One region of the Streptomyces sp. NPDC006733 genome, then DNA from elsewhere that is predicted to be linked to it. Evidence: predicted binding sites of a transcription regulator. Region 1 holds the regulator's gene; the other holds the start of a gene.
What was found. The regulator HrcA, encoded in region 1, represses chaperone genes, less so after heat shock. The targets are predictions, from matches to a motif close to TTNGCACTCNGNNNNNCNGAGTGCNAA.

Region 1 (7,290 bases):
GGGACGGCGGCCGCGGGCTGCAGCTCGTCGACGGCCTCTCGCACTCGTGGGGCATCACCTACCACCGCGACCGCAAGACCGTCTGGTGCCGGCTGGAGTGCGCGGGGGACGACGGGCGGAACGGTTCCGCACCACCGCAGGACGCGTACGGCCACACCTCCGGCTGGGAGCGGCGCAGCATCGACATCCTGGTGCCCGCGCCGGCCCGCGGACCCCGCCGGTACGACTCCGACTGGCTCAGCCGCGGCTCGCTCTCCTTCCTCGCCGAGGCCTCCGACCTCCTCGCCGGGCAGCTCGACGAGGACAACGTCGCCTCGCTCGCCGGCCAGCTGCTCGTGCCCCGGCTCGCCGACTGGTGCGCGGTGTGGCTGGCCGGCCCCGGGCCCGAGCAGCGGCTGGCCCAGGTCTGGCACAGCTCGGAGAACCGCATCGAGGCGCTGCGGCTGGTCCTGGAGAAGGAGCCGCCGCCGGCCGACGCCGCCCCCGGCGCCGCCCCCTGGCCGTGGCCGCCCCCGCACGGCCTGCGGAGCCCCGACGGCGCCGCCCTCGCCTTCCCGCTGCTGACCGCCGGGCAGTACCACGGCACACTGCTGCTGGGCCGGCACGGCCTGCCGCGCATCCCGGACGAAGTGACCAGCCTCCTGGAGGACTTCGCGCGCCGGGTGGCCCTCGCGATCAGCACCGCGAGCCAGTACTCCCGGCAGGCCCGGGTCAGCCAGGTGCTCCAGCGCGGCCTGCTGCCGCCCGAGGTCGGCCGGATCCCCGGCGTGGACACCGCGATCGTCTACGAGCCGACCGGCGAGGGCGTCTGGGCGGGCGGCGACTTCTACGACCTCTTCCAGGTCCACGACGGGCGCTGGTGCTTCGCCCTCGGCGACGTCTGCGGCAGCGGCCCGGAGGCGGCCTCCGTGACCGGGATCGCCCGGCCCGTCATCCGCTGGCTGGCCCGGCAGGGGTTCGGGGTCGCCGACGTCCTGGACCGGCTCAACAAGGCCTTCACCGACGAGGCGGCCGCCTCGCCCACCGGCGAGGTCGCCGCCTGGGAGGGCGGCAGGACCCGCTTCCTGTCCCTGCTGTACGGCGAGATCGTCCCGCACCCGTCCGGGCGCGGAGCGCGCTGCACCGTCGGTTCCGCCGGCCATCCGCTGCCCCTGGTGCTGGCGGCCGACGGCGTGGTGCGGCCGGCCGCGTCGCCGCAGATCCTGCTCGGCATCGCGGACGAGGTGCGGTACGGCAGCCAGACCTTCGACCTGCTGCCGGGCGACACCCTGCTGTGCGTCACCGACGGGGTGACGGAGCGGCGCCGGGGGGACCGCCAGTTCGACGACGACGACGGGCTCGCCTCGGTGCTCGGCGGCTGTGCCGGGCTGGGGGCGGCGGGCGTCGCCGAGCGCATCCGGCGGGCCGTGCACGACTACGACGACACCCCGCCCGACGACGACCTGGCCATGCTCGTCCTGCGGGCGCAGTGAGCGGCGGCCCCGGCGGCTCCCCGTCCGGTGGGACGAGGGGCTCCGCCGGGGGCGGACAATGGGGTTATGCCTTCCGTACTGCCTGATGGTGAGCCGATGCCCGAGGACGGGGCGCTGCCCGCGAGCGCGCTCGCAGGGGCGGGCGCCCGGCCGCTCGGGTTCTACCTGCACGTCCCGTACTGCGCCACCCGCTGCGGCTACTGCGACTTCAACACCTACACCGCGAGCGAGCTGCGCGGCTCCGGCGGGGTCCTCGCCTCGCGGGAGAACTACACGGACCACCTCATCGACGAGGTCCGGCTCGCCCGCAAGGTGCTCGGCGACGACCCGCGCCAGGTCGAGACCGTCTTCGTCGGCGGCGGCACGCCGACCCTGCTCCCCGCCGCCGACCTGGTGCGGATGCTGGCGGCGATCCGCGACGAGTTCGGCTTCGCGCCGGGCGCGGAGATCTCCACGGAGGCCAACCCCGAGTCCGTCGACCCGGCCTACCTGGCCGAACTGCGGGCCGGCGGATTCAACCGCATCTCGTTCGGCATGCAGAGCGCGAAGCAGCACGTTCTGCGGGTCCTGGACCGCAAACACACCCCGGGCCGCCCGGAGGCGTGCGTCGCCGAGGCGCGCGCCGCCGGCTTCGAGCACGTCAACCTGGACCTGATCTACGGCACGCCGGGGGAGTCCGACGACGACTGGCGGGCCTCCCTGGACGCGGCGATCGGCGCCGGGCCCGACCACGTCTCGGCGTACGCCCTGATCGTCGAGGAGGGCACCCAGCTCGCGCGGCGGATCCGCCGCGGCGAGGTGCCGATGACCGACGACGACGTGCACGCCGACCGCTACCTGATCGCCGACGAGCGGTTCGCCGCGGCCGGCTTCGACTGGTACGAGGTGTCGAACTGGGCCACGTCGGAGGCGGGCCGCTGCCGCCACAACGAGCTGTACTGGACCGGCGCCGACTGGTGGGGCGCGGGCCCCGGCGCGCACAGCCACGTCGGCGGCGTCCGGTGGTGGAACGTCAAGCACCCGGGCGCGTACGCGCAGGCGCTGACCGAGGGGCGCAGCCCCGGCGCGGGCCGCGAGCTGCTCGCGGACGAGGACCGGCGGGTCGAGCGGATCCTGCTGGAGCTGCGGCTCGCGGCCGGGTGCCCGCTGTCGCTGCTGGCGCCCGCGGGAGCGGCGGCCGCGGCGCGGGCGGTGACGGACGGGCTCCTGGAGGGCGGTCCTTACGCCGAGGGGCGGGCCGTGCTGACCCTGCGGGGCCGGCTGCTGGCGGACGCGGTGGTGCGGGACCTGGTCGACTGAGCGGGTCCGCCGCCCGCGCGGCTCAGGGGGCCGTCACGAAGTCGATCAACTCCTCGACGCGGCCCAGCAGCGCCGGTTCCAGGTCCTTGTACGAGCGGACCGACGCGAGGATCCGCTGCCAGGCCTCGCCCGTCGTCTCCCGCCAGCCCAGCGCGTCGCAGACGCCCGTCTTCCAGTCCTGGCCGCGGGGGACCGTGGGCCAGGCGGGGATGCCGACGGAGGACGGCTTCACGGCCTCCCAGACGTCGATGTAGGGGTGGCCGACGACGAGGACGTCGGCGACGCCGGAGACCTGGCTCGCGAGCCGCGACTCCTTGGAGCCCGGCACCAGGTGGTCGACGAGGACGCCGAGGCGGGCGTCCGGGCCGGGGGAGAACGCCTCGACGATCGCCGGGAGGTCGTCGATGCCCTCCAGGTACTCGACCACGACGCCCTCGACGCGCAGGTCGTGGCCCCAGACCCGCTCGACCAGCTCCGCGTCGTGCCGGCCCTCCACGTAGATGCGGCCGGCCCGCGCCACCCGGGCGCGGGCGCCCTGCACCGCGATCGAGCCCGACGCGGACAGCAGCGGCCCGCGCCGCTGCCCGCGCGGCGCGCCCGGACCTCCGGCGCGCGGCCGCACCAGGGTGACGGCTCTGCCGTCGAGCAGGAAGCCGCGCGGCTCCATCGGGAAGACCCGGTGCTTGCCGAAGCGGTCCTCCAGGGTCACGGTCAGCCCCTCCGCCGTCTTCTCGCAGCGGACCACCGCCCCGCAGAAGCCGGTCGAGACCTCCTCCACCACCAGGTCCGGCTCCGCCGCCACCTCGGGCGCGGGCACGCTCTTCTTCCAGGGCGGGGTGAGGTCCGGGCCGTATTCTCTGCTGCGCATGGGGCGGATCGTACCCAGAGCCGCGGGCGGGACACGGGCTACGACGCGGCGAACCGGGCCGTCAGCGCGTCGCGTTGGGCGCGGACGAAGCGGGCGTCCACGACGGCGCCGTGGCCGGGGACGTAGAGAGCCGCCCCGCCGCCCACCGAGAGCAGCCGGTCGAGGGCCGCCGGCCAGCCGGCCGGGTCCGCGTCGGGGCCCGCCTGGGGTTCGCCGGACTCCTCCACCAGGTCGCCGCAGAAGACGACGGCGGGCGTGCCCGGCACGTGGACGGCCAGGTCGTGGGGGGTGTGGCCGGGGCCGGGGTGGAAGAGCGTGACCCTGCGGCCGCCGCCGAGGTCGAGGTCGAGCGTGTCGTCCACCAGCCGGTCCGGGCGGACCAGCGCGGCGGCCGCCTCGGCCGCGGGCCCGGGGCCGACGCCGTAGGTGACGGCGTCCTCGCGCAGCGCGTCGCGGCCGTGCTCCAGGCAGCCGTCGAGCGCCGGGTGCCCGTACACCCGCACCCCGGGGAAGGCGGCGGTGCCGAAGACGTGGTCGAAGTGTCCGTGGGTGAGGGCGATGTGCGTCACAGGGCGTCCGGTCAGCTCCCGCACCCGCAGCCGGAGTCGAGCGCCCTCGGCGACGGTGGAGCCGGTGTCGATGAGCAGGACGCCCTCGTCACCGACGACCAGGCCGATCGTCACGTCCAGGAAGGGAAGACGGCGGCGGGCGACGCCGGGAGCCAGCTGCTCCCAGCCGTCGGCGCCGGACTCTGCGGTATCCACGGGGCGACGCTATCGCCGCGGGGACCCTCCCCGCGCGCTACGCTGCCCGACCCTTGCCCTGCTCTTGCTACTCCGCCGTACACTGACTGCGAAGGACGCTGGCACTCGTATCGGATGAGTGCCAGGCCCGGCAGGGCCGGCGTGGTAACTACGGCTGGAGGTGTGCGCGATGCTCAGCGAACGCAGACTCGAGGTCCTGCGCGCCATCGTCCAGGACTATGTGGGCACGGAGGAGCCGGTCGGCTCCAAGGCGCTCACCGAACGCCATGGCCTGGGCGTCTCGCCCGCCACGGTGCGCAACGACATGGCGGCGCTGGAGGAGGAGGGCTACATCCACCAGCCCCACACCAGCGCGGGCCGGATCCCGACGGACAAGGGCTACCGGCTCTTCGTCGACAAGCTCGCCGGGGTGAAGCCGCTCACATCCGCCGAGCGGCGCGCGATCCAGAACTTCCTGGACGGCGCGGTCGACCTGGACGACGTGGTGGGCCGCACCGTTCGGCTGCTCGCGCAGCTCACCCGGCAGGTCGCCGTCGTCCAGTACCCCTCGCTCACCCGCTCCTCGGTGCGGCACGTCGAGCTGCTGGCGCTGGCGCCGGCCCGGATCATGCTGGTCCTCATCACGGACACCGGACGCGTCGAGCAGCGGCTCATCGACTGCCCGGCGCCGGTGAGCGACACGCTCCTCGCCGACGTGCGCGCCCGGCTGAACGCCCGGGTGGTGGGCCGCCGCTTCGCGGACGTCCCGCCGCTGGTGGCGGACCTGCCGGACGGCTTCGAGTACGACGACCGGCCGTCGGTGTCGATCCTGCTGGCGACGCTGCTGGAGACGCTCGTGGAGGAGACCGAGGAGCGGATCATGCTCGGCGGCGCGGCCAACCTCACGCGCTTCAACCACGACTTCCCGATGACGATCCGGCCCGTGATGGAAGCCCTGGAGGAGCAGATGGTGCTCCTCAAGCTCCTCGGCGAGGCCAACGACTCGGGCATGACGGTGCGGATCGGTCATGAGAATTTTCACGAGGGCCTGAATTCCACATCCGTTGTGGCAGTCGGCTACGGTTCGGGCGACGAGGCAGTCGCCAAACTCGGTGTGGTCGGCCCGACCCGCATGGACTACCCCGGAACGATGGGAGCGGTACGCGCAGTGGCACGTTACGTCGGACAGATCCTGGCGGAGTCGTAGGTGGCCACGGACTATTACGCGGTCCTTGGCGTGCGCCGTGACGCCGGACAGGACGAGATCAAGAAGGCCTTCCGCCGCCTCGCGCGCGAGCTGCATCCGGACGTGAATCCGGATCCGAAGACCCAGGAGCGCTTCAAGGAGATCAACGCCGCTTACGAGGTGCTCTCCGACCCGGCGAAGAAGCAGGTCTACGACCTGGGCGGCGATCCGCTGTCGTCGCAGGGCGGGGCGGGCGCGGGCGGCTTCGGTGCCGGTTTCGGCAACTTCAGCGACATCATGGACGCCTTCTTCGGGCAGTCCCAGCAGCGCGGTCCGCGGTCGCGGACCCGGCGCGGCCAGGACGCCATGATCCGGCTGGAGATCGAGCTGGACGAGGCGGCCTTCGGGACCACCAAGGACCTCCAGGTCGACACGGCGGTGACGTGCGGCACCTGCTCCGGCGAGGGCGCGGCGCCCGGCACGGCGGCCCAGACCTGCGACATGTGCCGCGGTCGCGGTGAGGTCTCGCAGGTCACCCGGTCCTTCCTGGGCCAGGTCATGACCTCGCGGCCGTGCCCGCAGTGCCAGGGTTTCGGCACCGTGGTGCCGACCCCGTGCCCCGAGTGCGCGGGCGACGGCCGGGTCAGGTCCCGCCGTACGCTCACGGTCAAGATCCCGGCGGGCGTCGACAACGGCACCCGCATCCAGCTGGCGGGCGAGGGCGAGGTCGGCCCCGGCGGCGGCCCCGCCGGCGACCTGTACGTGGAGATCCGGGAGCTTCCGCACCCGACCTTCCAGCGGCGCGGTGACGACCTGCACTGCACGGTGACGATCCCGATGACGGCGGCGGCCCTGGGCACCAAGTGCCCGCTGGAGACGCTCGACGGCATGGAGGAGATCGACGTCCGGCCGGGCACGCAGTCCGGCCAGTCGATCCCGCTGCACCAGCGCGGGGTGACCCATCTGCGCGGTGGCGGCCGCGGTGACCTGATCGTGCACGTCGAGGTCATCACGCCGAACAAGCTCGACGCCGCCCAGGAGGACCTGCTGCGGCAGCTGGCCAAGCTGCGCGGCGAGGAGCGGCCCACCGGCCACTTCCAGCCCGGCCAGCAGGGGCTGTTCTCCCGGTTGAAGGACGCTTTCAACGGCCGCTGAGGCCGCCGCCCCGCCGGGCGGGTCCGACCTGTTCGGGCCCGCCCGGCGTGAAACGATGGGCGTATGTCCCCGTTGACCGATCTCTCGTCGTTCTCGGAGTCCCCGATCATCCAGGCGCCGATGGCTGGCGGCGGCTCCACCCCGCGGCTCGCCGCGGCCGTGGGCGACGCCGGCGGCCTGGGATTCCTCGCCGCCGGCTACAAGACGCCGGAAGCGATGTACGAGGAGATCCGGCAGCTGCGCGACCTGACGTCGAAACCGTTCGGGGTGAACCTGTTCACGCCGCAGCCGGACACCGCGGACCGGTCCGCCATCGAGGTCTACGCCGAGCAGCTCGCGGGCGAGGCCGCCTGGTACTCCACGCCCCTGGGCGACCCCGAGTCGGGGCAGGACGACGCGTACGACGCCAAGGTCGCGATACTGCTGGACAACCCGGTCCCCGTCGTCAGCTTCACGTTCGGCTGCCCGGACCGGCCGGTCTTCGACGCGTTCGCGAAGGTGGGGACGTACACCGTGGTGACGGTGACCACCCCCGCCGAGGCGCTCGCCGCCCAGTGGGCGGGCGCC
Region 2 (7,290 bases), on a different contig from region 1:
CCGGCGCCACCACCACCTCCGCCTTCAACACCGGCAACACGGCCGGTCCCTGGCTCGGCGGCCTCGTCATCAGCGGCGGCTTCGGCTTCGCGGCCACCGCCTGGGCGGGCGCCGCCATGACCGCCGTCGCCATCGCGCTCGTCGTCGTCTCGCTGCGCCGGCACGGCGCGAGCCGCGTCGTCACCGGCAGCGCGGCGACCCACGCCCCGGCGCCGGCCGAGCTATCGCACTGACGCGTCGCCCGCCGGCGGGGCCTTGCGGCGGCGCAGCCCGGCGGCGATGAGCCGGCGCACGATCTCCTTGCTGCCGACCTCCACCGCGCCCAGTGCGACGGCCGAGGCGTAGCGCGCCGCCGGAACGTCGTAGTGGTCCCGCTCGAACGCGCGCGGCGGGCAGCCGATGCGGGCGGCGAACGCGTGCAGCTCCTCGTAGGAGACGTCGCTCACCAGGTGCGACCACATGCGCCCGTGCCCCGGCCAGGTCGGCGGGTCTATGTAGACGGTCATCGCGGCACCGCCGCCGTCGTCGGCACCGTCAGCCCAGCCCGCCGACCGGGGCGACGACCGTCCCGGCCGTCTCGCAGACCCAGTGCGGGTCGGGCCCCAGCTCCGGCTCCACGGCCAGCCCGTGCGGCTCCTCGCACAGCGGGCACAGCGGCCAGCGCCCGAAGCGCGACAGCAGCGCGTCCTGGACGTCCTGGGCGACGAGGCCCGCGACGAACCCGCTCCCCTCCGGCCACTGCTCCACCCACCAGCGCCGCTGCGTGACGGCGTTCTCGACCAGGGAGACGACCTCGGGACCGGCGACGTCCCGGGCGGCGAGGTCGGCGAGAATGAGGGCCCGTGCGGCGTGCAGGGCCTCTTCGAGATCACGATCCATCCGTCCATTCTGCCTGCTGTCCTCTTGACGCCCCAGCGCACTGAAAATATCTTTCAATGCGTGACGTACAGCGTGAAGGAAACTTTCCCCTCGCGGGCGCGGCCGTCCCGTGACGCGTCCGCCGCCCCTGCCGCCTCCGCCGTACCCGCCAAGAGCCCGGACCCGGGGACGCTGGCGGCCACCGTCCGTACGGTCGGGCCCTCGATGACGCGCTCGATGCAGCGGGTCGCCGAGGCCGTGGCCAACGACCCCGCCGCCTGCGCGCACCTCACCGTGACCGCGCTCGCGCAGCGCACCGGCACCAGCGAGGCCACCGTCGTCCGTACCGCGCGGCTGCTCGGCTACCCCGGCTACCGGGACCTGCGGCTGGCGCTGGCCGCGCTCGCCGCCCAGCAGGCGGCCGGCGTGCCGCCCGCCGTGACCGCGGACATCGCCGTGGACGATCCGCTGACCGACGTGGTCGCGAAGCTCGCGCGCGAGGAGCAGCAGACGCTCGCCGACACCGCCGCACAGCTCGACGTGGCGCAGCTGGAGGCGGCCGTCGGCGCGCTCGCCGCCGCGCGCCGCATCGAGGTCTTCGGGATCGGCGCCTCCAGCCTGGTGGGCCAGGACCTGGCCCAGAAGCTGCTGCGGATCGGCCTGATCGCGCACGCGCACGGCGACCCGCACCTGGCCATCACCAACGCGGTCCAGCTGCGGCCCGGCGACGTGGCGATCGCGATCACCCACTCGGGGAACACCCATGACGTCATCGAGCCGCTGCGGGTGGCCTTCGACCGCGGCGCGACGACGGTGGCGATCACCGGCCGTCCGGACGGCTCGGTCACCCAGTACGCCGACCACGTGCTGACCACGTCCACCTCGCGCGAGAGCGAGCTGCGGCCCGCGGCGATGTCGAGCAGGACCAGCCAGCTCCTCGTGGTGGACTTCCTGTTCATAGGCGTCATGCAGCGCACCTACGAGACCGCCGCACCGGCGCTGTCCGCCTCGTACGAGGCGCTGGCCCCGCGGCACAGCCCGCGCGCGCCCCGCTCCTAGGGGGACACCCGGGGGCCCGTCCCCCGGAAAACCCGGCCCCCGGAAAACCCAGCACCCAGCACCCAGCACCCGGAGAACACAGCACGCAGCACCATGCCGCGACGCGATGACGTGGCGCCGCGGCTCACCGCTTCACGTAAGGACGTACGAACGGCATGTCCCCCTCCACCGACTCCGCCTACACCGAGCTGCGCAAGGAGCTGGAAACCCTCACCACCGAGGCGTTCCGGCCCGAGCTCTCCGAGATCGACCGGCAGTCCACCCTGGAGATCGCCCGGACGATGAACGCCGAGGACGCCACCGTCCCGGCCGCGGTCGCGGCCCAGCTGCCGGCCATCGCCGCGGCCATCGACGACATCGCCGAGCGGATGGCGCGCGGCGGGCGGCTGCTCTACGCCGGGGCCGGCACCGCCGGCCGGATGGGCGTGCTCGACGCGAGCGAGTGCCCGCCGACGTTCAACACCGATCCCGGGCAGGTCGTCGGCCTGATCGCGGGCGGCCCGGAAGCGATGGTCACCGCGGTGGAGGGGGCCGAGGACAGCAAGGCGCTGGCCGCCGCCGACCTGGACGCGCTGGCCCTGGGGCCCGACGACACCGTCGTGGGCGTCTCGGCGTCCGGCCGCACCCCGTACGCGATCGGCGCCGTCGAGCACGCGCGGTCGCTCGGGGCGCTCACCGTCGGGCTGTCCTGCAACGCGCACTCGCCGCTCGCGGCGGCGGCCGAGCACGGCATCGAGGTCGTGGTCGGGCCCGAGCTGCTCACCGGGTCGACCCGGCTGAAGTCCGGCACGGCGCAGAAGCTCGTGCTGAACATGCTCTCGACGATCACGATGATCCGGCTCGGCAAGACGTACGGGAACCTCATGGTCGACGTCCGGGCGTCCAACGAGAAGCTGCGGGCGCGCTCGCGGCGGATCGTCGCGCTGGCGACGGGGGCGCCGGACGCCACGATCGAGGCGGCGCTGGCCGCGGCGGACGGCGAGGTCAAGCACGCCGTCCTGGCGATCCTGGCCGGGGTGGACGCCTCCACGGCGGCGCGGCTGCTGGCCAAGAGCAACGGGCACCTGCGCGCGGCCCTGGAGTCGGCCGGCGCCTGACGGCCCCCGCGGCCCGCCGGATCCGTCCGGCGGGCCGCTGGAAACGGACGCGGTGACGGAAACGCCCGAGGGCGGCACCCCCTGCTGGGGATGCCGCCCTCGGTCGTACTGCGGGGAGCGTGCGGAGATCTGACCGGAAGGTCAGAAGTCCATGTCGCCGCCGGGCATGCCGCCACCGGCGCCGGCGCCGGCTCCGGCCTTCTCGGGCTTGTCGGCGATGACGGCTTCCGTGGTGAGGAAGAGCGCGGCGATGGAGGCCGCGTTCTGCAGCGCGGAGCGCGTGACCTTGGCGGGGTCGATGATGCCTTCGGCGATCATGTCGACGTACTCGCCGGTCGCGGCGTTCAGGCCGTGACCGATGGGCAGGTTGCGGACCTTCTCCACAACGACGCCGCCTTCGAGGCCACCGTTGACGGCGATCTGCTTCAGCGGGGCCTCGAGGGCCAGCTTCACGATCGCGGCGCCGGTCGCCTCGTCACCTTCGAGCTCAAGCTTCTCGAACGCGACGGCGGCCTGGATGAGAGCGACGCCACCACCGGCGACGATGCCCTCTTCGACGGCGGCCTTCGCGTTGCGAACGGCGTCCTCGATGCGGTGCTTGCGCTCCTTGAGCTCAACCTCCGTCGCGGCACCGGCCTTGATGACGGCCACGCCGCCCGCGAGCTTCGCCAGGCGCTCCTGGAGCTTCTCGCGGTCGTAGTCCGAGTCCGAGTTCTCGATCTCGGCACGGATCTGGTTGACGCGACCGGCGACCTGGTCGGCCTCGCCGGCACCGTCCACGATCGTGGTCTCGTCCTTGGTGATGACGACCTTGCGGGCACGGCCGAGCAGGTCGAGACCGGCGTTCTCCAGCTTGAGGCCGACCTCCTCGGAGATGACGGTGCCACCGGTGAGGATGGCGATGTCGCCGAGCATGGCCTTGCGGCGGTCACCGAAGCCCGGGGCCTTGACGGCGACGGACTTGAAGGTGCCACGGATCTTGTTGACGACGAGGGTGGAGAGCGCCTCGCCCTCGACGTCCTCGGCGATGATCAGCAGCGGCTTGCCGGACTGCATGACCTTCTCGAGGAGCGGGAGCAGGTCCTTGACCGACCCGATCTTCGAGTTGACGATCAGGATGTACGGGTCGTCGAGCGACGACTCCATGCGCTCCAGGTCGGTCGCGAAGTACGCGGAGATGAAGCCCTTGTCGAAGCGCATGCCCTCGGTGAGCTCGAGCTCGAGCCCGAAGGTCTGCGACTCCTCGACGGTGATGACGCCTTCCTTGCCGACCTTGTCCATCGCCTCGGCGATGAGCTCGCCGATCTGGGTGTCGGCGGCGGAGATGGAGGCCGTCGAAGCGATCTGCTCCTTGGTCTCCACGTCCTTGGCCTGCTCGAGCAGCTGGGCGGAGACGGCCTCGACGGCCTTCTCGATGCCGCGCTTGAGGGCCATCGGGTTGGCGCCCGCGGCTACGTTGCGGAGGCCTTCCTTGACGAGGGCCTGGGCGAGAACGGTCGCGGTCGTCGTGCCGTCACCGGCGACGTCGTCGGTCTTCTTCGCGACTTCCTTGACCAGCTCGGCGCCGATCTTCTCGTACGGGTCCTCGAGCTCGATCTCCTTGGCGATGGAAACACCATCGTTGGTGATCGTGGGGGCGCCCCACTTCTTCTCGAGGACGACGTTGCGGCCCTTCGGGCCGAGGGTGACCTTGACGGCGTCGGCGAGCTGGTTCATCCCGCGCTCGAGGCCGCGCCGAGCTTCCTCGTTGAACGCGATGATCTTGGCCATAGAAGTGGTCCTCCCGGACAGGGGTGGATTTCAGTGGACCGCGTGGCGCCCGCGACGGACGGCCTGCCGATCGCCGGGCTCTTCCCAGCGGTCGAACGGGCCTCGCCGACCCGGTCCTTCTGTCACTCTCACTGTCAGAGTGCTAACGCCAATGATTAGCACTCGCCCTAGTCGAGTGCAAGCGACTGTGGACAACTCGGGGTCCCGGAGCGGCGTCGCGCGCCCCCGTCCCCACCACCCGAGCCGCCCCCCGGGCGGCCTCCCTGGCGCCCCGCCGCCGCGCCACGGGCGCCCCGCGCGCCCCGCAGCCGCGTCCCGCACCAGGACGCACGAAGGGCCCGCGCCCCTGACGGGACACGGACCCTTCGGCGTGAGTGCGTAGCGTCGTCGGCGACGCTCCGGAGCTTCAGCCGGCCAGGCGGACCATGTCTGCCTGCGGCCCCTTCTGACCTTGCGAGATCTCGAACTCGACTCGCTGGCCTTCTTCGAGGGTGCGGTAGCCGTCCATCTGGATCGCGCTGTAGTGGACGAAGACATCCGCACCACCGTCGACCGCGATGAAGCCGTAGCCCTTCTCCGCGTTGAACCACTTGACGGTGCCCTGAGCCATCCCTAACTCCCCTATTGCTGGCCCTATCGCGAATCCGCACTTCGCGGACCCGGGTCAGACCTCACCCCCACCAAGGTTGGGGGCGGCGCCGGAACGCGTCGACCGCGGCCGAATGTATCCGTACGGATGCCCTCTGCAACAGGTCAATCAGACGAGAATTCTGGGCACGACCGATCGGAAATAAAGGGATGAACAACAAGGATCCGGGGCAACTCGGACTGGACATACTTCGCCTACACGACAATCATCTCGCGAATTTGGCGATAAATCGCCGAACCCAGCGGAGGGGGAGGCGGGAGTCCAGCGCAACTGTACCTCGATTCAACTACCGCCCCACACTCAAATGCCCCGCCCACCACAGGGTGGGCGGGGCATGAGTTCACGCCGCGCTGGGTAGGGACGGAGGTCAGCCCCCGGCTACCGCCGGAATGATCGAGACATTCGCACCGTCCGGGACGGAGGTCTGCAGACCTTCGGAAAAGCGCACGTCGTCGTCATTGACATAGACGTTCACAAAGCGCCGCAGCTTGCCCGTGTCGTCGAGAACGCGCGCCGAAATACCCGCGTGGTTCTTCTCCAGCGACTCGAGGATCTCGGAGAGTGTCGAACCCTCGGCCGGTACTTCCGACTGGCCGCCGGTATAGGTGCGCAGAATGGTCGGGATACGAACAGAAGCACTCATGCGAGGCCAGCCTCTCGGAACGCGGCAACGGTCGGGCGGATGACGGCGGTCGGGCCGGTGGTCGGAGCGACCGCGTCCAGGGTCTTCAGGCCGTCACCGGTGTTGAGGACGACGGTCTCCAGCGACGGGTCGAGCTGACCGGTCTCGATGAGCTTCTGCAGGACGCCGACGGTCACCCCGCCCGCGGTCTCGGCGAAGATGCCCTCGGTGCGGGCCAGCAGCTTGATCGCGGCCACGCACTGCTCGTCGGTGACGTCCTCGACCGCTCCGCCGGTGCGGCGGGCGATGTCGAGCACGTACGGGCCGTCGGCCGGGTTGCCGATCGCCAGCGACTTGGCGATCGTGTCCGGCTTCACCGGGCGCACGACGTCGTGGCCGGCCTTGAAGGCCGCGGAGACCGGGGAGCAGCCCTCGGCCTGCGCGCCGTAGATCTTGTAGGGCTTCTCCTCGACCAGGCCGAGCTTGATCAGCTCCTGGAGCCCCTTGTCGATCTTCGTGAGCTGCGAACCGGACGCGATCGGGATGACGATCTGGTCCGGCAGCCGCCAGCCGAGCTGCTCGCAGATCTCGTACGCCAGGGTCTTGGAGCCCTCGCCGTAGTACGGGCGCAGGTTGACGTTGACGAAGCCCCAGTCCTCGCCGATCGGGTCGCCGATCAGCTCGGAGCAGAACCGGTTCACGTCGTCGTAGTTGCCCTCGATGCCGACCAGCTCGCCGCCGTACACCGCGGCCATGACGACCTTGCCGGCCTCCAGGTCGTGCGGGATGAACACGCAGGAGCGGAAGCCGGCGCGGGCGGCGGCGGCGCCGACGGCGCCCGCCAGGTTGCCCGTGGAGGAGCAGGAGAGCGTGGTGAGGCCGAAGGTGCGGGCGGCCTCCAGGGCGATGGCCACGACGCGGTCCTTGAAGGAGTGCGTCGGGTTGCCGGAGTCGTCCTTGACGTACAGGCCGCCGGTGACGCCCAGCTCGCGGGCCAGGTTGTCGGCCTTGACCAGCTTGGTCCAGCCCGGGTTCAGGTTGGGCTTGTCGACCACGTCGGCCGGGACGGGCAGCAGCGGCGCGTAGCGCCAGATGTTCGCCGGGCCGGACTCGATCTGCTTGCGCAGCGCTTCCGGGTCACCGGTGGGGAGGTCGTAGGCCACTTCGAGCGGCCCGAAACACTCCTGGCAGGCGAAGACCGGACCGAGCGCGACGCGTTCTCCGCACTCGCGGCA

Region 2: a site for HrcA is predicted at 4,940-4,966, ahead of groL (chaperonin GroEL). Genes of this name have one in related genera too.

What each region holds. Positions count from the first base shown of each region.
Region 1 covers NZ_JBEYJD010000008.1:58,852-66,141, forward strand. Annotated here, with positions in the region: gene ABZ721_RS09670 (SpoIIE family protein phosphatase) at 1-1,472, shown strand, start outside; gene hemW (radical SAM family heme chaperone HemW) at 1,539-2,771, shown strand; gene ABZ721_RS09680 (DUF3097 domain-containing protein) at 2,794-3,639, opposite strand; gene ABZ721_RS09685 (MBL fold metallo-hydrolase) at 3,678-4,403, opposite strand; gene hrcA (heat-inducible transcriptional repressor HrcA) at 4,573-5,589, shown strand; gene dnaJ (molecular chaperone DnaJ) at 5,590-6,723, shown strand; gene ABZ721_RS09700 (nitronate monooxygenase) at 6,787-7,290, shown strand, end outside.
Region 2 covers NZ_JBEYJD010000001.1:93,632-100,921, reverse strand. Annotated here, with positions in the region: gene ABZ721_RS00470 (Cmx/CmrA family chloramphenicol efflux MFS transporter) at 1-233, shown strand, start outside; gene ABZ721_RS00465 (DUF4031 domain-containing protein) at 222-506, opposite strand; gene ABZ721_RS00460 (hypothetical protein) at 535-879, opposite strand; gene ABZ721_RS00455 (MurR/RpiR family transcriptional regulator) at 1,051-1,917, shown strand; gene murQ (N-acetylmuramic acid 6-phosphate etherase) at 2,073-3,014, shown strand; gene groL (chaperonin GroEL) at 3,156-4,784, opposite strand; gene ABZ721_RS00440 (cold-shock protein) at 5,191-5,394, opposite strand; gene ABZ721_RS00435 (MoaD/ThiS family protein) at 5,801-6,076, opposite strand; gene thrC (threonine synthase) at 6,073-7,290, opposite strand, start outside.